DNA from 3 places in the Vibrio echinoideorum genome. Region 3 is predicted to be linked to each of the others. Evidence: predicted binding sites of a transcription regulator. Region 3 holds the regulator's gene; each other region holds the start of a gene.
The links. Region 3 encodes PurR, which represses purine synthesis genes. Its sites were predicted from a motif close to TNANGNAAACGTTTNCNTNA; they were not measured.
Positions count from the first base shown of each region.

Region 1: OCV36_RS19915 (formate--tetrahydrofolate ligase) is a predicted target of PurR. The motif match lies at 1,900-1,919, and genes of this name have one in related genera.
Region 2: purL (phosphoribosylformylglycinamidine synthase) is a predicted target of PurR. The motif match lies at 2,557-2,576, and genes of this name have one in related genera.

Region 1 covers NZ_AP025484.1:822,581-827,634, reverse strand. The annotation lists gene OCV36_RS19925 (CreA family protein) at 1-197, shown strand, start outside; gene OCV36_RS19920 (inosine/guanosine kinase) at 327-1,631, shown strand; gene OCV36_RS19915 (formate--tetrahydrofolate ligase) at 1,950-3,698, shown strand; gene OCV36_RS19910 (sensor domain-containing diguanylate cyclase) at 3,932-5,054, shown strand, end outside.
Region 2 covers NZ_AP025483.1:2,762,247-2,767,300, reverse strand. The annotation lists gene tadA (tRNA adenosine(34) deaminase TadA) at 1-283, shown strand, start outside; gene OCV36_RS12530 (hypothetical protein) at 365-499, opposite strand; gene mltF (membrane-bound lytic murein transglycosylase MltF) at 853-2,421, opposite strand; gene purL (phosphoribosylformylglycinamidine synthase) at 2,751-5,054, shown strand, end outside.
Region 3 covers NZ_AP025483.1:1,186,000-1,191,053, reverse strand. The annotation lists gene torR (two-component system response regulator TorR) at 121-834, opposite strand; gene torD (molecular chaperone TorD) at 1,120-1,767, shown strand; gene purR (HTH-type transcriptional repressor PurR) at 2,084-3,088, shown strand; cyclic di-GMP riboswitch class I at 3,259-3,344, shown strand; gene OCV36_RS05485 (TfoX/Sxy family DNA transformation protein) at 3,472-4,062, shown strand; gene OCV36_RS05480 (TVP38/TMEM64 family protein) at 4,193-4,873, shown strand; gene OCV36_RS05475 (putative signal transducing protein) at 4,886-5,054, shown strand, end outside.

The DNA.
Region 1 (5,054 bases), on a different replicon from region 3:
TATTCAAGCAGTCAAAAAGTATCTTCTTCAAAACAATGAAGGTTCGTCGTATATACGATGCTGAGAATCAATCGCTGCTCTACTTGTCTTACACCACCAAAGAAACTGAAGGCAGCTTCAAACACAGCCTTTCAACCGTTCCGCTTTGGGGTACAAAGGCTTACGTTGATCCCGCAACGGTAGTTCCAACAGAATAGTTTCAGTAAATAGTCGAACAGAATCACCTGTACAGACATTGCGCAGGTGATTCAAAATGTAATAAAAATGAAAGAAACAGAAACAAAATGTGATATCATGCGGCAAAATTTTTTCACTGTATTTGTCATATGAAATTTCCTGGACAGCGTAAATCTAAGCACTACTTTCCAACTCACGCCCGTGATCCGTTGGTCAACCAAATTCAACAAACACCCAAGCTTCACCGCGCAACAATTGTCGGTGTGGGTCAAACTATTGTTGATATCGAAGCCCGTGTTGACAACGCGTTCCTTGAAAAATACGAGCTGAGTAAAGGTCACTCACTAGTATTGGAAGAAAGTAAAGCAGATGCGCTGTATGAAGAGTTAGTTGAGCGTGGTTTGATCACGCATCAGTACCCTGGCGATACTATCGGCAATACGCTGCACAACTATTCCGTACTCGCAGACAGTAAATCTGTCCTGCTTGGCGTTATGTCTAAGAAAATTGAAGTTGGCTCATTTGGTTACCGTTACCTATGCCGCACCTCTTCTCGTATGAACTTAAACCACCTACAAACTGTTGATGGTCCTATTGGTCGTTGTTACACGCTCATTACCGAAGATGGCGAACGTACGTTTGCAATCAACGAAGGACACATGAACCAGCTGCTTCCTGAAAGCATTCCTGAACAGATTTTCGAAAAAGCGTCTGCATTGGTCGTGTCTTCATACCTAATGCGTGGTAAGCCTGAAGATCCAATGCCAAAAGCCGTACAAAAAGCGATTGAATACGCGAAAGCGCACAATGTCCCTGTTGTACTGACGCTTGGTACTAAGTACGTGATCGAAGGTAACGCAGAATGGTGGCAAGAATACCTTAAAGAAAACGTCACTATCGTTGCAATGAACGAAGACGAAGGTGAAGCCTTAACCGGTGAAAAAGATCCTTTGCTAGCGGCGAACAAAGCGCTTGAGTGGGTTGACCTAGTTCTCTGCACTGCAGGTCCTGTCGGCTTATACATGGCAGGCTACACAGACGAGCCAGCGAAACGCGAAACAACACTACCGTTATTACCGGGTAACATTCCTGAATTTAACAAATACGAATTCAGCCGTGCGATGCGTAAGCAAGACTGTAAAGACCCAGTAAAAGTGTACTCTCACATCGGCCCTTACTTGGGTGGCCCACTTGAGATTAAAAACACAAACGGCGCTGGTGATGGCGCGCTTTCGGCACTTCTACATGACATGGCAGCGAACAGTTACCATCACGTGAACGTACCGAATTCAGAGAAACACGAGCACGCGTGCTTAACGTACTCGTCACTGTCTCAAATTTGTAAGTACGCAAACCGCGTAAGCTACGAAGTATTGACTCAGCACTCTCCTCGCCTTTCTCGTGCACTACCAGAACGCGAAGATAGCTTAGAAGAAACATACTGGGATCGTTAATCTAACCCGAATTAATTAGCTGGCTAACAAATTAGCGGTTAACAAGTTAGATTGAATAACCTGAGCAAGATTAACGATTCCTCGAAAGGGCTGCTATATGCAGCCCTTTTTGTATTAAGGGTCAATGTAATCACCATTGAAGGTAATCAAATCGAATATCTTGCTCATTGAAGATTTGATCTCGCGCAATGACTCTTTAGATCTGTTATCTTCCAGCACATAATTCGTGTGGTTTGCCTTTACTTGGTAAATTTATACAGTACTATCGCCACGCAAACGTTTACGTACCACCTTTAGGTTCTGATATAAGGATCAAATATGCTGTCTGATATCGATATTTGTCGCTCAACTCCCCTTAAAAACATCAGTGAGGTTGCTGAACAAGCAGGCCTACAACATGATGAACACCAACCATTAGGGCAATACAAGTCTAAAGTGTCCCTAACATCACTGGATCGCCTAGCTAGCTTGCAAGATGGTAAATTAGTTGTCGTGACCGCGATTACCCCAACTCCCCTAGGTGAAGGAAAAACCGTCACCACCATAGGTTTGGCACAAGGGCTCGCTGAGATCAACCAATCAGTAATGGCCTGTATTCGTCAGCCTTCGATGGGGCCAGTTTTTGGTATTAAAGGTGGCGCAGCCGGTGGTGGTTACTCTCAAGTCGCCCCTATGGAACAATTGAACTTGCACCTCACCGGTGATATTCATGCTGTAACAGCCGCTCACAACCTTGCCTCTGCCGCTATCGACGCTCGTTTGTATCACGAGCAGCGTGAAGGATTGCAAGCCTTTGAAACACGCTCTGGCTTAAAATCATTAGACATCGATCCAAGCAGAATCGTGTGGCGCCGTGTACTTGACCACAATGACCGCGCGCTGCGCATGATCACCGTTGGCAAAAACGAAGCTGGTAAAACAATAAATGGCTTTGAGCGCGAAGACGGGTTTGATATCGCTGCAGCCTCAGAGTTGATGGCAATTCTTGCACTTGCTGATGACCTTCAAGATTTACGCAAACGTATTGGTCGTGTCGTACTCGCGTATAACCACCAAGGTTTGCCATTAACCGCAGATGACTTCAACGTTGCAGGCGCGATGACAGTAACAATGAAAGACTCGATTGAGCCAACATTGATGCAAACCCTTGAAGGCGTGCCGACACTCATTCACGCGGGACCATTCGCGAATATAGCCCACGGAAACTCTTCGATTATTGCCGACAAGATAGCGTTGAAGTTGAGTGACTTTGTAGTGACTGAAGGTGGCTTCGGCTCTGACATGGGGTTTGAGAAAGCTTGTAACATCAAAGTGAAAGCATCAAACAAAAAACCTGACTGCGCAGTCGTTGTAGCTACATTACGCGGATTAAAGGCTAACTCTGGATTGTACGATTTAAGACCAGGCACTCCGTTACCGGATTCGATTTTTAATGATGACCAAGACGCCCTGACTGCTGGCTTCGAAAACCTTAAATGGCATATCAACAACGTTAAGCAATACCAAGTGCCAACGGTAGTAGCGATTAATCAATTCCCACAAGATTCTGCTCAAGAGCTCGACGCATTGAAACAGATGGTCATCGAATTCGACCCAAGCGTTCGCGTTGAAGTAAGTGAAGCGTTTGGCAAAGGTGGTGAAGGTGCGATTAAGCTCGCCCACGCAGTGGTTAATGCTTGTCAACACGCCTGTGAATTTAAGCCTTTGTACCATTCGGAACAGAGCTTGGAAGAAAAGTTGATGGCGGTGGCTGAAGTTGGGTATGGAGCGTCGAGCATTTCGTTATCACCTCTTGCGAAACAACAACTCAAAGAGTTCAACAAGCATGGTTACGGTGGCCTATCCGTATGTTTGGCCAAAACACCATTATCTATCTCTACCGAAGCTCATATAAAAGGCGCACCGACTCAATTTGATGTACCAGTTAGAGAACTAAAGCTTTGTGCAGGTGCGGGCTTTATTTATGCTTTGTGTGGCAACGTAATGACAATGCCCGGCCTACCCGATAAACCGGCGTTCATGTCGTTAGATATTGATAATAATGGCAATATTATCGGATTAAGCTAGGTAAAGTTAACGTAATACCTTTTGTTCAACGAAATTATTAACCACAACTGAACTAAGTGTACTTAAACGAGCAATGATTCCATAACGATATTACTGCTCGTTTCGCAACTCCAATTGCAAAAAGTTGCACTAAAACCGTAATAATATGCAGATCTTGTTTTAAGTTCTGGGTAAAGATCACATTAAAAACCCTATAAAATATATAGTATTGCGCTGATTCTTTGAGGACAGTGATGAATACGAGTATAAAAAAACTAATCAGCCAATTTCTATGCACCATATTTGCCCTAGGATTAGTCCCTGCCCTCTACATCAACTCTGAATTTGACCGGGTCGAAGCCCAACACACGTTAAATATTAAGCAATCCAGCCAAAATCAAATTGAATACAGCTTTCATGAGCTCGCAATAATTGTTGAGCAAATCTCCAACTCCGTGCCTTCTATTGCAAATTCTCAAACACTACTGCGTGCGATCGAAGAACCTTCGATTGTTCATAAAGAAGCGCTAGAAGATCTATGGGTGATGTTAGCGCGCGGACAGCAATATTATTCTCAACTTCGCTACCTCGACTTAGAAGGTAATGAGGTTTACCGCATTAACTACAACAACAATAACGCGACGATAGTTCCAGTTAATAAGCTTCAAGATAAGTCGGCTCGTAGTTACTTTAAAACGCTTCAACAATTAAAAATTGGAGACGTAAGCTCCAACGGTATCGATTTAGAGATTGAAAATGGTGAGGTTGTCCATCCTTTGATGCCAGCCCTAAGGATAATGACACCCGTCGCATCAGAAGATCGTATTATTGGCTACTTTATCGCTAACCTGAATATGCTCGAGGTCTACGACCGTCTTCTTTATCAAATCGGTACGTCATCAGCCGTCCCTGTTATTCTTAACAGGACCGGACATGTCATCATGGGTCCGGATATCGATGAATCGTTTGGGCATCTTATTGAATCTCGTTCAGATAAAACCTACGCGAAGCTTTACCCGGAACTTTGGAAAGCCATTCAAGAAAATACCTCTTCTAGCTACTTTGATGGTAAAAACTGGTATTTCCACTCAGATATCAGCCCTAAAATAAAGCAATTTGAAGGACCAATTTATTTGGTTCTTCATGTTGAAAACCAACTGTTCAGCAGCCAGTACCTACAAGAAAAACAAGCTATATTCGTGCAGGTCATCACCTTATCTTTCCTAATTTCTATGATCTCTGCTGGTTTTGTTTTGTGGAACAGTAACCATAAAAAGAACAGCATAGATAGCCAACTGGCCAAAGCAGCAATGAACGGTATGTCTGCACTGGTCATTACCGACAGAAATAACCGAATCATTAAAGTTAACCAAGAAT
Region 2 (5,054 bases), 1.6 Mb from region 3:
TATGTGTGCTGGTGCGTTGTTGCACAGCCGAGTAAAGCGCATTGTGTTTGGAGCACCTGACTTAAAAGCGGGCGCAGCGGGTACTGTACTTAACTTATTTGAAAGCCAAGCCTCTTACCATTATGCCGACGTTGAACGTGGCTTATTGGAGCAGGAATGTCGCGAACAGTTACAGGCATTTTTTAAACGTCGTAGAAAAGAGATAAAAGAAAAGCGAAAGCTTGAACGTTTGCAACAAGAACAGCTTTTAGAAGAAGAGCAACAGGCTGGAAAGCGGAAGTAAACCTAAACTTAAATGAGACAAGAAGCTTTCGGCACCCTCAATAACAAGAGTACCGCGGAAAAACTTACTTGGTCATTATATTTACTCAGTAAGCATTTGCATGAAAGCACGGTTGCGCCAAATGATCTTTTTCTTATTGTTTGAAAGCATGCGCTTACGACGGTTTGCAGCAACGGTCTTATCAAGGCGCTTCGATTTCAGTTTTTTATTCATCATTTCAACGATTTCCTATTTGTCGTCTGGCTATGTAATTATGACTTCAGTTTTAATTATAGTGGTTATTTGTTTATGAGCTTTGTCGCGAACCTGGCGTTCCGTTTGCTGTCATATTGTTTTTCGCAGTCATCATGATAATAGCCAACATCGTAAGTAAGAAACGCCGCCCCAAGACCAGTAGTTGAATACAACAAAGCATAATGTATCTGTGGTGTGTCGTTATAAAGTTCGATTGTTACTGCAATATGACACTTGAAGTTTAACGGTCACGTTATCAACTTAATTGCTGAATCTAGCCACGAACCTCTTAGCAAAAAAAAAGAGCAATGCTATGTGGCATTGCTCTTTTTCATTTATTTGGAGGACTCAGAGTCATTCACAGCGGATTCGGCCGCACTGATTGTTGATTCTGCGCCTGAGATCTCTAAAGGTGGGATAACCACTAAACCTTCAAGGTTGGCTTCTTCCTCTTTATCACGCTTATTAACATGACCAATAATACTCTGGTAATAGCGGCGAATGTTCTCAACGTAATTCCTTGCTTCATCACCACGCGCATACCCGTAACGAGTTTTACTGTAGTATTTCTTCTGCTTTAGGAGAGGAAGTCGATCTTTCACATCACCCCAAGCGTCAGGATCACCACCTTGTGCTTTAGTTAAGCGACGTGCGTCCATCATGTGGCCATAACCTACGTTATATGAAGCGAGAGCAAACCAGATCTTTTCATGTTGGGTAATTGAGTCAGGAACTCGATTCACGATACGACGTAAATATTCCACGCCACCTTGTACCGACTGTTTCGGGTCGAGACGATTGGTCACACCAACACTCTTTGCGGTTGGCAGCGTCAACATCATCATGCCTCGAACACCGGTTGGTGAGCGAGCAACGGGGTTCCAGTGGGATTCTTGGTAAGCCAAAGCAGCGATTAAGCGCCAATCAAACTCTTGCGAGTATTGTTGAAATAGCGGGGACCATTTTGGTAGTTTGCTATCTAGTGCACGGATGAATGCACGAGTATCGACATAATCAAAAGTGCCAATGTGGCCGATGTATTTCTCTTCTAACGATGCTAGCTCACCAGACTGTTTCAGGTTACCGAAAAATTCGATCAGTAACGCATAAAGGCTTTCATCCTCTGATCTCTCTAAGTACCAAGAGATAGGTTGGTCTTCTGTTAGTTCGAAAGCAAGTGCGACATCAGGGTATAAACGTTGTGCCAAAGAAAGCTCAATTGAGTCTGCAACGGTAAACAGCCGTTCTCCCGTGGATACTTCTTTTAGCAGATCATTGATGTCGGCATTACCTACCGCATCGTAGATAAAGTCATTGTGAGTGCTCTGTAGTTGTTTGAGTGTTGGCTCAAAATGTGAGTCCTTCACTACAACCAAAGACGGCGTCAACGTTTCACTTGATGGAGACTCTTTTGATTCAGTTTGAGCTTTCACAAACTCTTCCTGACGTTCATTCTCAAACGCGATCAGCTGTTCTAGATTTCTTGGACGCCATTGTCCCTTTTTATACACCACTTGCTGGCTTACATAGTAATAAGCAGGCGCCGCGCGATAAGCTCGTGTTAGGTTGCTGTTTTGCGTTAATCCAGTCGCGATCAGATCGATCTCGCCTTTCTTTAACGCAGGGAATAGGCCGGATAAGCGGTAAGCTGGTTTGATCTCAAGCTTTACACCAAGCTCTTCTGCAAACTCACGAGCTAACTCGTAATCCAAACCAGCAGGGCCATCAGGACCAATATAATAAGAGAGTTGGTTATTCAAGGTACCGACACGAAGAACGCCGCGATCTCGTATCTGCTCAAGAACACTTTTAGGTTCAGATTCAATCTGGCACCCAGTTAGCCCAAACAGAGCGATAGCGAGCAGAAGAAATTTAGACGAAAAGATGAGCGTAAATTTAGGCATCAAAATGAAATCTCAAAAAGTGGAAGCCCCTTTATACCAAACCCCGCATGGCTGGCAAAGCAGGTTTAATTAAACAGTTGTAAAAGTGGTGATTAATGCAGCAAAACTAACATTTACACAGAAAGATAAAAAAAATAACGCAAACGGTTGCTTTTGGTGTTACGTCACAAAAAGAAATGCTTTATAATGCGCTCGCATTGAAGAGGTGGAATCGGCATAGGTTTGGCAACCTTCGGGAATAGCTTCGAAGAAAACAGTTAGGTTGTTCCTATAACCCACTGAATTTATTCCAATACTACCTTAATCAACTGCATAAGAGACCTAAGCACATGAGAATTTTGCGTGGCTCCCCAGCTCTATCTGAGTTTCGTGTTAACAAGCTTTTAGAGCTTTGTCGTGAATTAAGCTTACCTGTAACAGGTATTTACGCTGAGTTTGCCCACTTTGCTGATTTAACGGCAGAGCTAGATGAGTCTGAAGTTGAGAAGCTAGAAAAGCTACTGACTTACGGTCCAACGATTGAAGAGCATGAGCCTGAAGGTTTATTGCTGCTTGCAACGCCACGCCCAGGCACTATCTCGCCTTGGTCTTCAAAATCAACTGATATCGCACACAACTGTGGACTGGCTAAAGTGTCACGTCTAGAGCGCGGTACTGCTTTCTACATTGAAACCTCTTCTGAACTTTCTGAGCTTCAACTTGTTGAGCTGAAAGCGATTCTGCACGACCGTATGATGGAAGTTGTTTTCACTGACTTTGAATCAGCGGCGGCATTATTCACAGTTGCTGAGCCTATTCCTTATGCGGAAGTTGACCTTCTTACTGGCGGGCGTAAAGCGCTTGAAGAAGCAAACGTTATCCTAGGTCTTGCGCTTGCAGAAGATGAGATTGATTACCTTCTTGAAAGTTTCACTGAGAAGCTTGGCCGCAATCCGACTGACATCGAGCTAATGATGTTTGCACAAGCAAACTCAGAGCACTGCCGTCACAAGATCTTTAACGCTGATTGGACTATCGATGGCGTTAAGCAAGAAAAATCATTGTTCAAGATGATTAAGAACACCTTTGAAACGACACCAGAACACGTTCTGTCTGCTTATAAAGATAACGCAGCGGTAATGACAGGTTCTGAAGTCGGTCGTTTCTTCCCAGATCCAGAAACTCGCCAATACAACTACCACCAAGAGAAAACACACATCTTGATGAAAGTTGAAACGCATAACCACCCAACGGCAATCTCTCCGTGGCCGGGCGCATCAACAGGTTCAGGCGGCGAAATCCGTGATGAAGGCGCAACTGGTATTGGTGGTAAGCCAAAAGCTGGTTTGGTTGCTTTCTCTGTATCTAACTTAAAAATTCCTAACTTCGTACAACCTTGGGAAACTGATTTTGGTAAGCCAAGCCGTATCGTAACTGCGTTGGATATCATGTTAGAAGGCCCATTAGGTGGCGCAGCATTCAACAACGAATTTGGTCGTCCAAACCTATTAGGTTACTTCCGTACTTACGAAGAAAAAGTTAACTCTCATAACGGTGAAGAAGTACGTGGTTACCACAAGCCAATCATGCTGGCCGGTGGCCTTGGTAACATCCGTGATGATCATGTTCAGAAGAAAGAGATCCCAGTAGGTGCGAGCCTAATCGTATTGGGTGGCCCTGCAATGAACATCGGCCTTGGTGGCGGTGCGGCATCTTCAATGGATTCTGGTTCTTCTTCTGAAGACTTAGATTTTGCTTCTGTACAACGTGAAAACCCAGAGATGGAACGTCGTTGTCAGGAAGTTATCGACCGTTGTTGGCAGCTTGGTGATGCGAACCCAATCGCATTTATCCACGATGTGGGCGCGGGCGGCATCTCGAATGCACTTCCTGAGCTAGTCGATGACGGCGAACGTGGCGGTATCTTCAACCTACGTGATGTACCAAACGATGAACCAGGCATGAGCCCGCTTGAAATCTGGTGTAACGAATCTCAAGAACGTTATGTAATGGCGGTTGCAGATAAAGACTTAGCAACGTTCGAAGCGATTTGTAAGCGTGAACGCGCTCCATTCGCGATTGTTGGTAAAGCAACAGAAGAACGTGACCTTAAATTAGAAGATTCACACTTCGACAATACGCCGATCGACATGCCAATGGACATCTTATTAGGCAAAACACCTAAGATGCACCGTGACGCGAAAACGTTAAAAGCAAACAATCCTGCGATTGACCGTTCTGGTATCGAACTAAACGAAGCGGTTGATCGTGTTCTACGCCTACCAACGGTTGCAGAGAAAACATTCCTTATTACTATCGGTGACCGCTCGGTAACAGGCCTTGTGGCTCGTGACCAAATGGTCGGCCCTTGGCAAGTACCAGTAGCGAACTGCGCGGTAACTGCAGCAAGCTACGACACTTACCACGGGGAAGCGATGTCTCTTGGTGAGCGCACTCCGGTTGCACTTCTAGACTTCGGAGCATCTGCTCGTCTAGCGGTTGGTGAAGCCATTACTAACATTGCAGCGACTAACATCGGTGATATCAAACATATTAAACTGTCGGCTAACTGGATGTCTCCAGCGGGTCACCCTGGTGAAGACGCAGGTCTTTACGAAGCGGTTAAAGCGGTGGGTGAAGAGCTATGTCCGGCA
Region 3 (5,054 bases):
TTTTAGAAGAGTTAGTTCATAATCAAGAATGTGATAAGCAATAAAAAAGCCGAGACATAAACTGTGTCTCGGCTTTTTTACGCTTGTCACTCGTTGCTGATTAAAGCGCCCGAGGGAGGTTTAGTCACCAGCAAACATGTACCCTTCACCATGAACCGTCACAAAAATTTGTGGATTCTTAGGGTCAAACTCCATTTTTGCGCGCATACGACGAATGAGGACGTCGATCGTACGATCATTCGGCGCATCAACTCGGTGGCTAATCATATTCAAAATACGCTCACGACTTAATACTTTATTAGGGTAAGAAGAGAGTGCTACTAGCAACTCATACTCAGCCTTAGTCAGTTTAACCGGCTCGCCATTTTTGCTTAGCGCACGGCGAGGAATATCAAACGTCCATTCACCAAAACGAACAACAGACTCATCTTCTGTTTGTTCTACCGTTCCCGCCGCGGTTTTGCGAGCGGCAGCAATACGCCAAAGTAAGTTTTTAACTCGAACCAACAACTCGCGAAGTTCGAATGGTTTAGTAACATAATCATCTGCGCCCATTTCTAGGCCAACGATTTTGTCGATGCTATCCGTGCGTCCAGTAACTAAAATAATTCCAATGTCTGATTGACTGCGTAATTCGCGAGTTAGCATCAATCCATCTTCGCCTGGTAAGTTGATGTCCAGCATAATGAGATCAACGTTGTTTTCTTCCAACACCTTTCTCATTTGAGCGCCGCTTTCCGCTTCGCTCACTGTGTAACCTTCGTTCTGGAAATATCCAACCAGTTTACTGCGGGTTACCACATCATCTTCTACGACTAATACGTGATAGCTCATCTACACCACTTTTCTTATTTAATAGTTTCAGTGACTATTCTATTCATAACTAGTAACAATTCTAGTGGTACTGAAGATAAAAGCCAGAAACATGGATTTTTTTTGATACAAGACAATCTTAAACCTTGCTATTTATCGTCCATCGCAATTCAATATAGGCATTACTACTAACGAGTAACTTTGCGTTTCGCAAATAACCTTGTTATTCAGCCTTGGTGTGCTTATGCCCTAGTGACTTCAAGATGCTTATAAGTAACACCACAAGACTAAATCAGGATCTATGAAATGAAAGATACGAAAGCGTTCAACGAACAAAGAGCAGAAATATACTGGTGGCTATCAAGCTTATTTGCCAAAGAGCTAACTCAAGAAGAACTCGATCACTACCATTCTGTTGAAATTCGTTCTTTCCTTACTGGTTTAGGCGAAAATGAAACTCTGAAGCCTTCAATTGATAAGCTTGTAGACGCACTAAATCGTTTACAAACACGTGAAGATGCCCAACTGGAACTGTCTGCTGATTTCTGCGATCTTTTCTTAAAGACAGATAAACATGGTGCTCTGCCTTACGCTTCAATGTATATCGGCGAAACGGGTCTATTGAACGACAAGCCAGCTAAAGATATGGAAGACATCATGGCTAAGCACAACCTGGTCGTGAACAAAGATTTAAAAGAGCCCGCAGACCACATAGCTATCGAACTCGATTTCCTTGGCAACTTAATCATCCGTTCTAACGAAACTGAGCTTGAAGAAGAGTTAGAGAAATCGTTCGCCGTTCAACAACAGTTTGTCGAACAACAACTCCTTACTTGGGTGCCAAAGTTCAATGTGAAATGTCATGATGTTGACCAGTTTGGTTTCTACGCTTCCGTCTCGTCTTTGTTACTCGCATTTTGCAATTTAGACATTCAATATTTGGCGGGTGAATAAGCTAAGTGGATATCTAAGTAAATAAATTCAATAGAATGTGACAATTCACCCGGATTTCTGGGTGAATTTTATTGCGAGTCATTTCTAGTCAGTCTAAAATTGTGACCGCAAACGATAAAATATGAAACATTCACGAAATGCTATGCTTATTTAAGTTCAGAGCATTTCGGTGTTAAGACAGGCCGCTCAATAGCGGTTTTTTGTTTTTTAGCACTTTAGTACCCAAAGAGCCCTACAAATTTAAGCTCTTAGTTAAGTAGCTTAACGGCTACTTTATTCCGTACTTTGGGAAAGTAGCTTCTAATAGGATAAAACCATGGCCACTATTAAAGATGTCGCTCGCTTAGCAGGCGTATCAACAACCACCGTTTCTCACGTAATCAACAAAACACGTTTTGTTGCAGAAGCGACTCAAGAAAAAGTAAACAAAGCCGTAGACGAACTAAACTACGCGCCGAGTGCTGTTGCTCGTAGCTTAAAATGTAATACAACGCGCACTATCGGCATGCTAGTGACTCAATCAACCAACCTATTCTTCTCTGAAGTTATCGATGGTGTTGAGAGTTACTGTTACCGTCAAGGTTACACTTTGATCTTGTGTAACACTGGCGGTATCTATGAGAAGCAGCGCGACTACATTCGAATGCTTGCAGAGAAACGTGTAGATGGCATCTTGGTTATGTGTTCAGACCTAACTGAAGAATTAAGAGAGATGTTAGACCGTCACGCTGATATCCCTAAAGTTGTCATGGATTGGGGCCCTGAGACCTCTCAAGCCGATAAGATCATTGATAACTCTGAAGAAGGTGGCTATCTGGCAACCAAGTACCTTATTGAACGCGGTCATTCTAAGATTGCTTGCTTAAGTGGCCACTTAGACAAAGCAGCATGTGTAGAACGTATTGCAGGTTACAAACGTGCGTTGGGTGAAGCCAAAATAGCTACTGATGAGCGTCTAATCATTGAAGGCAACTTTGAGTGTGATACCGCTGTGATTGCTGCTGATCAAATTATTAAAATGGAAGATCGCCCTACAGCCGTATTCTGTTTTAACGACACCATGGCACTTGGCCTAATGAGTCGCTTACAACAACAAGGTATTCGTATCCCTGAAGATATTTCAGTGATTGGTTACGATAACATCGAGTTAGCTGAGTACTTCTCTCCACCATTGACCACGGTTCACCAACCGAAGCGTCGTGTTGGTAAGAATGCATTCGAAATTTTGTTAGAACGCATCAAAGACAAAGACCATGAAAAACGTGTATTCGAAATGCACCCCGAAATTGTTGAGCGAAGCACAGTTAAAACGTTAAATTAATTGATAAATTCAGTTTAGTTTAATCAAGCGCACCTTTAGGTGCGCTTTTTTTATCAACAACATCAATGAACCTGGTATCATACTGGAAAGATCATTAATTGAAGCGATATCACATTTTGAAATAACAAGTGTGAGCCTCATTCAACAAAAACTTTATTCTATTTAATCAGTCACGCACAGGGCAAACCACTCGAAAGAGTGAGACGCAAAGCTTCCGGCCTAAACCACTCGTTGGTATGGTAGCGGGGTTACCGATGGCAAAATGCAGTAGTTATTAATAATTTAGTAATTTACGGCTTATTGACAATTTAGTTGCAACATTTTGCTAATCTCTCGGACCTGCTTATTTGGTGGCGTAGTTCAAATACACCGAGATAAATAACATGGATAAACCGATACTAAAGGACTCGATGAAGTTATTTGAGTCCCTAGGAAAAATAAAATCACGCTCAATGTTTGGTGGCTTCGGTCTTTTTGCTGATGACACGATGTTTGCTCTGGTTGTAAATGACCAGTTGCACATACGAGCGGACAAATGCACAACAAAGCAATTCGAACAACAAGGGTTTCAACCTTACGTTTACAAGAAACGTGGTTTCCCCGTTGTTACTAAATATTTCGCTTTGCCTGAGGGCCTATGGCAGGATCAAGAGAAAATCTTAGAGCTTGCTACTACGTCTTTGGGTTTTGCTAAAGACGAAAAAGCTGAACAGTCTTCTGCTAAGCCAACTCGATTAAAAGACCTTCCTAACCTTCGACTCGCGACTGAGCGTATGTTGAAAAAGGCTGGGATAGATTCCGTAGAACGTTTATATGAATCTGGCTCTGTAAACGCGTTTAACGCCATCAAGGAATCTCATGCGTCCTCTGTTAGTATCGAGCTACTTTGGGCACTAGAAGGGGCTATCAATGGTACACATTGGTCTGTCATACCACAGCAGCGTCGTGAAGAGCTTATCAGTCGCGTCAATTAACATTGTCAATTCAAACGATACATAACTAAGCCGCATTTTTGCGGCTTTTTTTATATCTGCTGAAAGTTAATCTATGCTTTACCTGTCTATCTATACTAATGGTATGCATTGAAAATTTGAGGAAGTATCAATGAGTAAGAAAATGATATTGGGTATTGTATTGGTCGTGACGATCATCTTGTTGGGCGTAAACTTCGGCCAATACCTCACACTTGAGAATGCAAAGGCTCAACAAGCCGTTTTAAATAAGTACATTGATAGCAACTTCATCGCTGCGGCTGCTATTTATTTCTCAGCTTACGTAATGATTACCGCTTTCTCGATTCCAGGCGCAGCTGTTGTGACACTCTTGGGTGCCGCGCTCTTTGGTTTTTGGAATAGTTTGCTTTTGGTGTCATTCGCCAGCGCCATCGGTGCAACTATTGCCTTTTTAAGTAGCCGCTACCTATTGCGCGACTGGATTCAAACCAAGTTTGGCGATAAGTTGGCAACCATAAATAAAGGTGTTGAAAAAGACGGGGCATTTTATTTATTTTCCCTACGTTTGATTCCTGTATTCCCATTTTTTCTCATCAACCTTTTGATGGGTTTAACACCGATGTCGATTAGCCGATATTACATTACGAGCCAAATAGGGATGCTGCCAGGTACTGCTGTTTTCTTGAATGCAGGTACTCAGCTTGCAGAAATTGATTCACTTTCAGGTATCGTTTCCCCTTCCGTTTTACTTTCATTTGCCTTGCTAGGTATATTCCCAATTATTGCCAAGTGGTTGATGAACAAATTCCGTTCAACACCAGTCGTAGAATAAGGCGCTATCACAATGAAAATCTTTAGCGCATCAAATCCGACAGAAGCCCACATCATATGTGGGTTATTAGAAAGCGAGAATATTGCGTGTGAGGTCCGTGGAGAGGGTTTATTTGGCTTGAAAGGAGAAATCCCCTTCACAGAAGACACTGACCCTTACGTCTGGCTGTACGAGCCAGAAT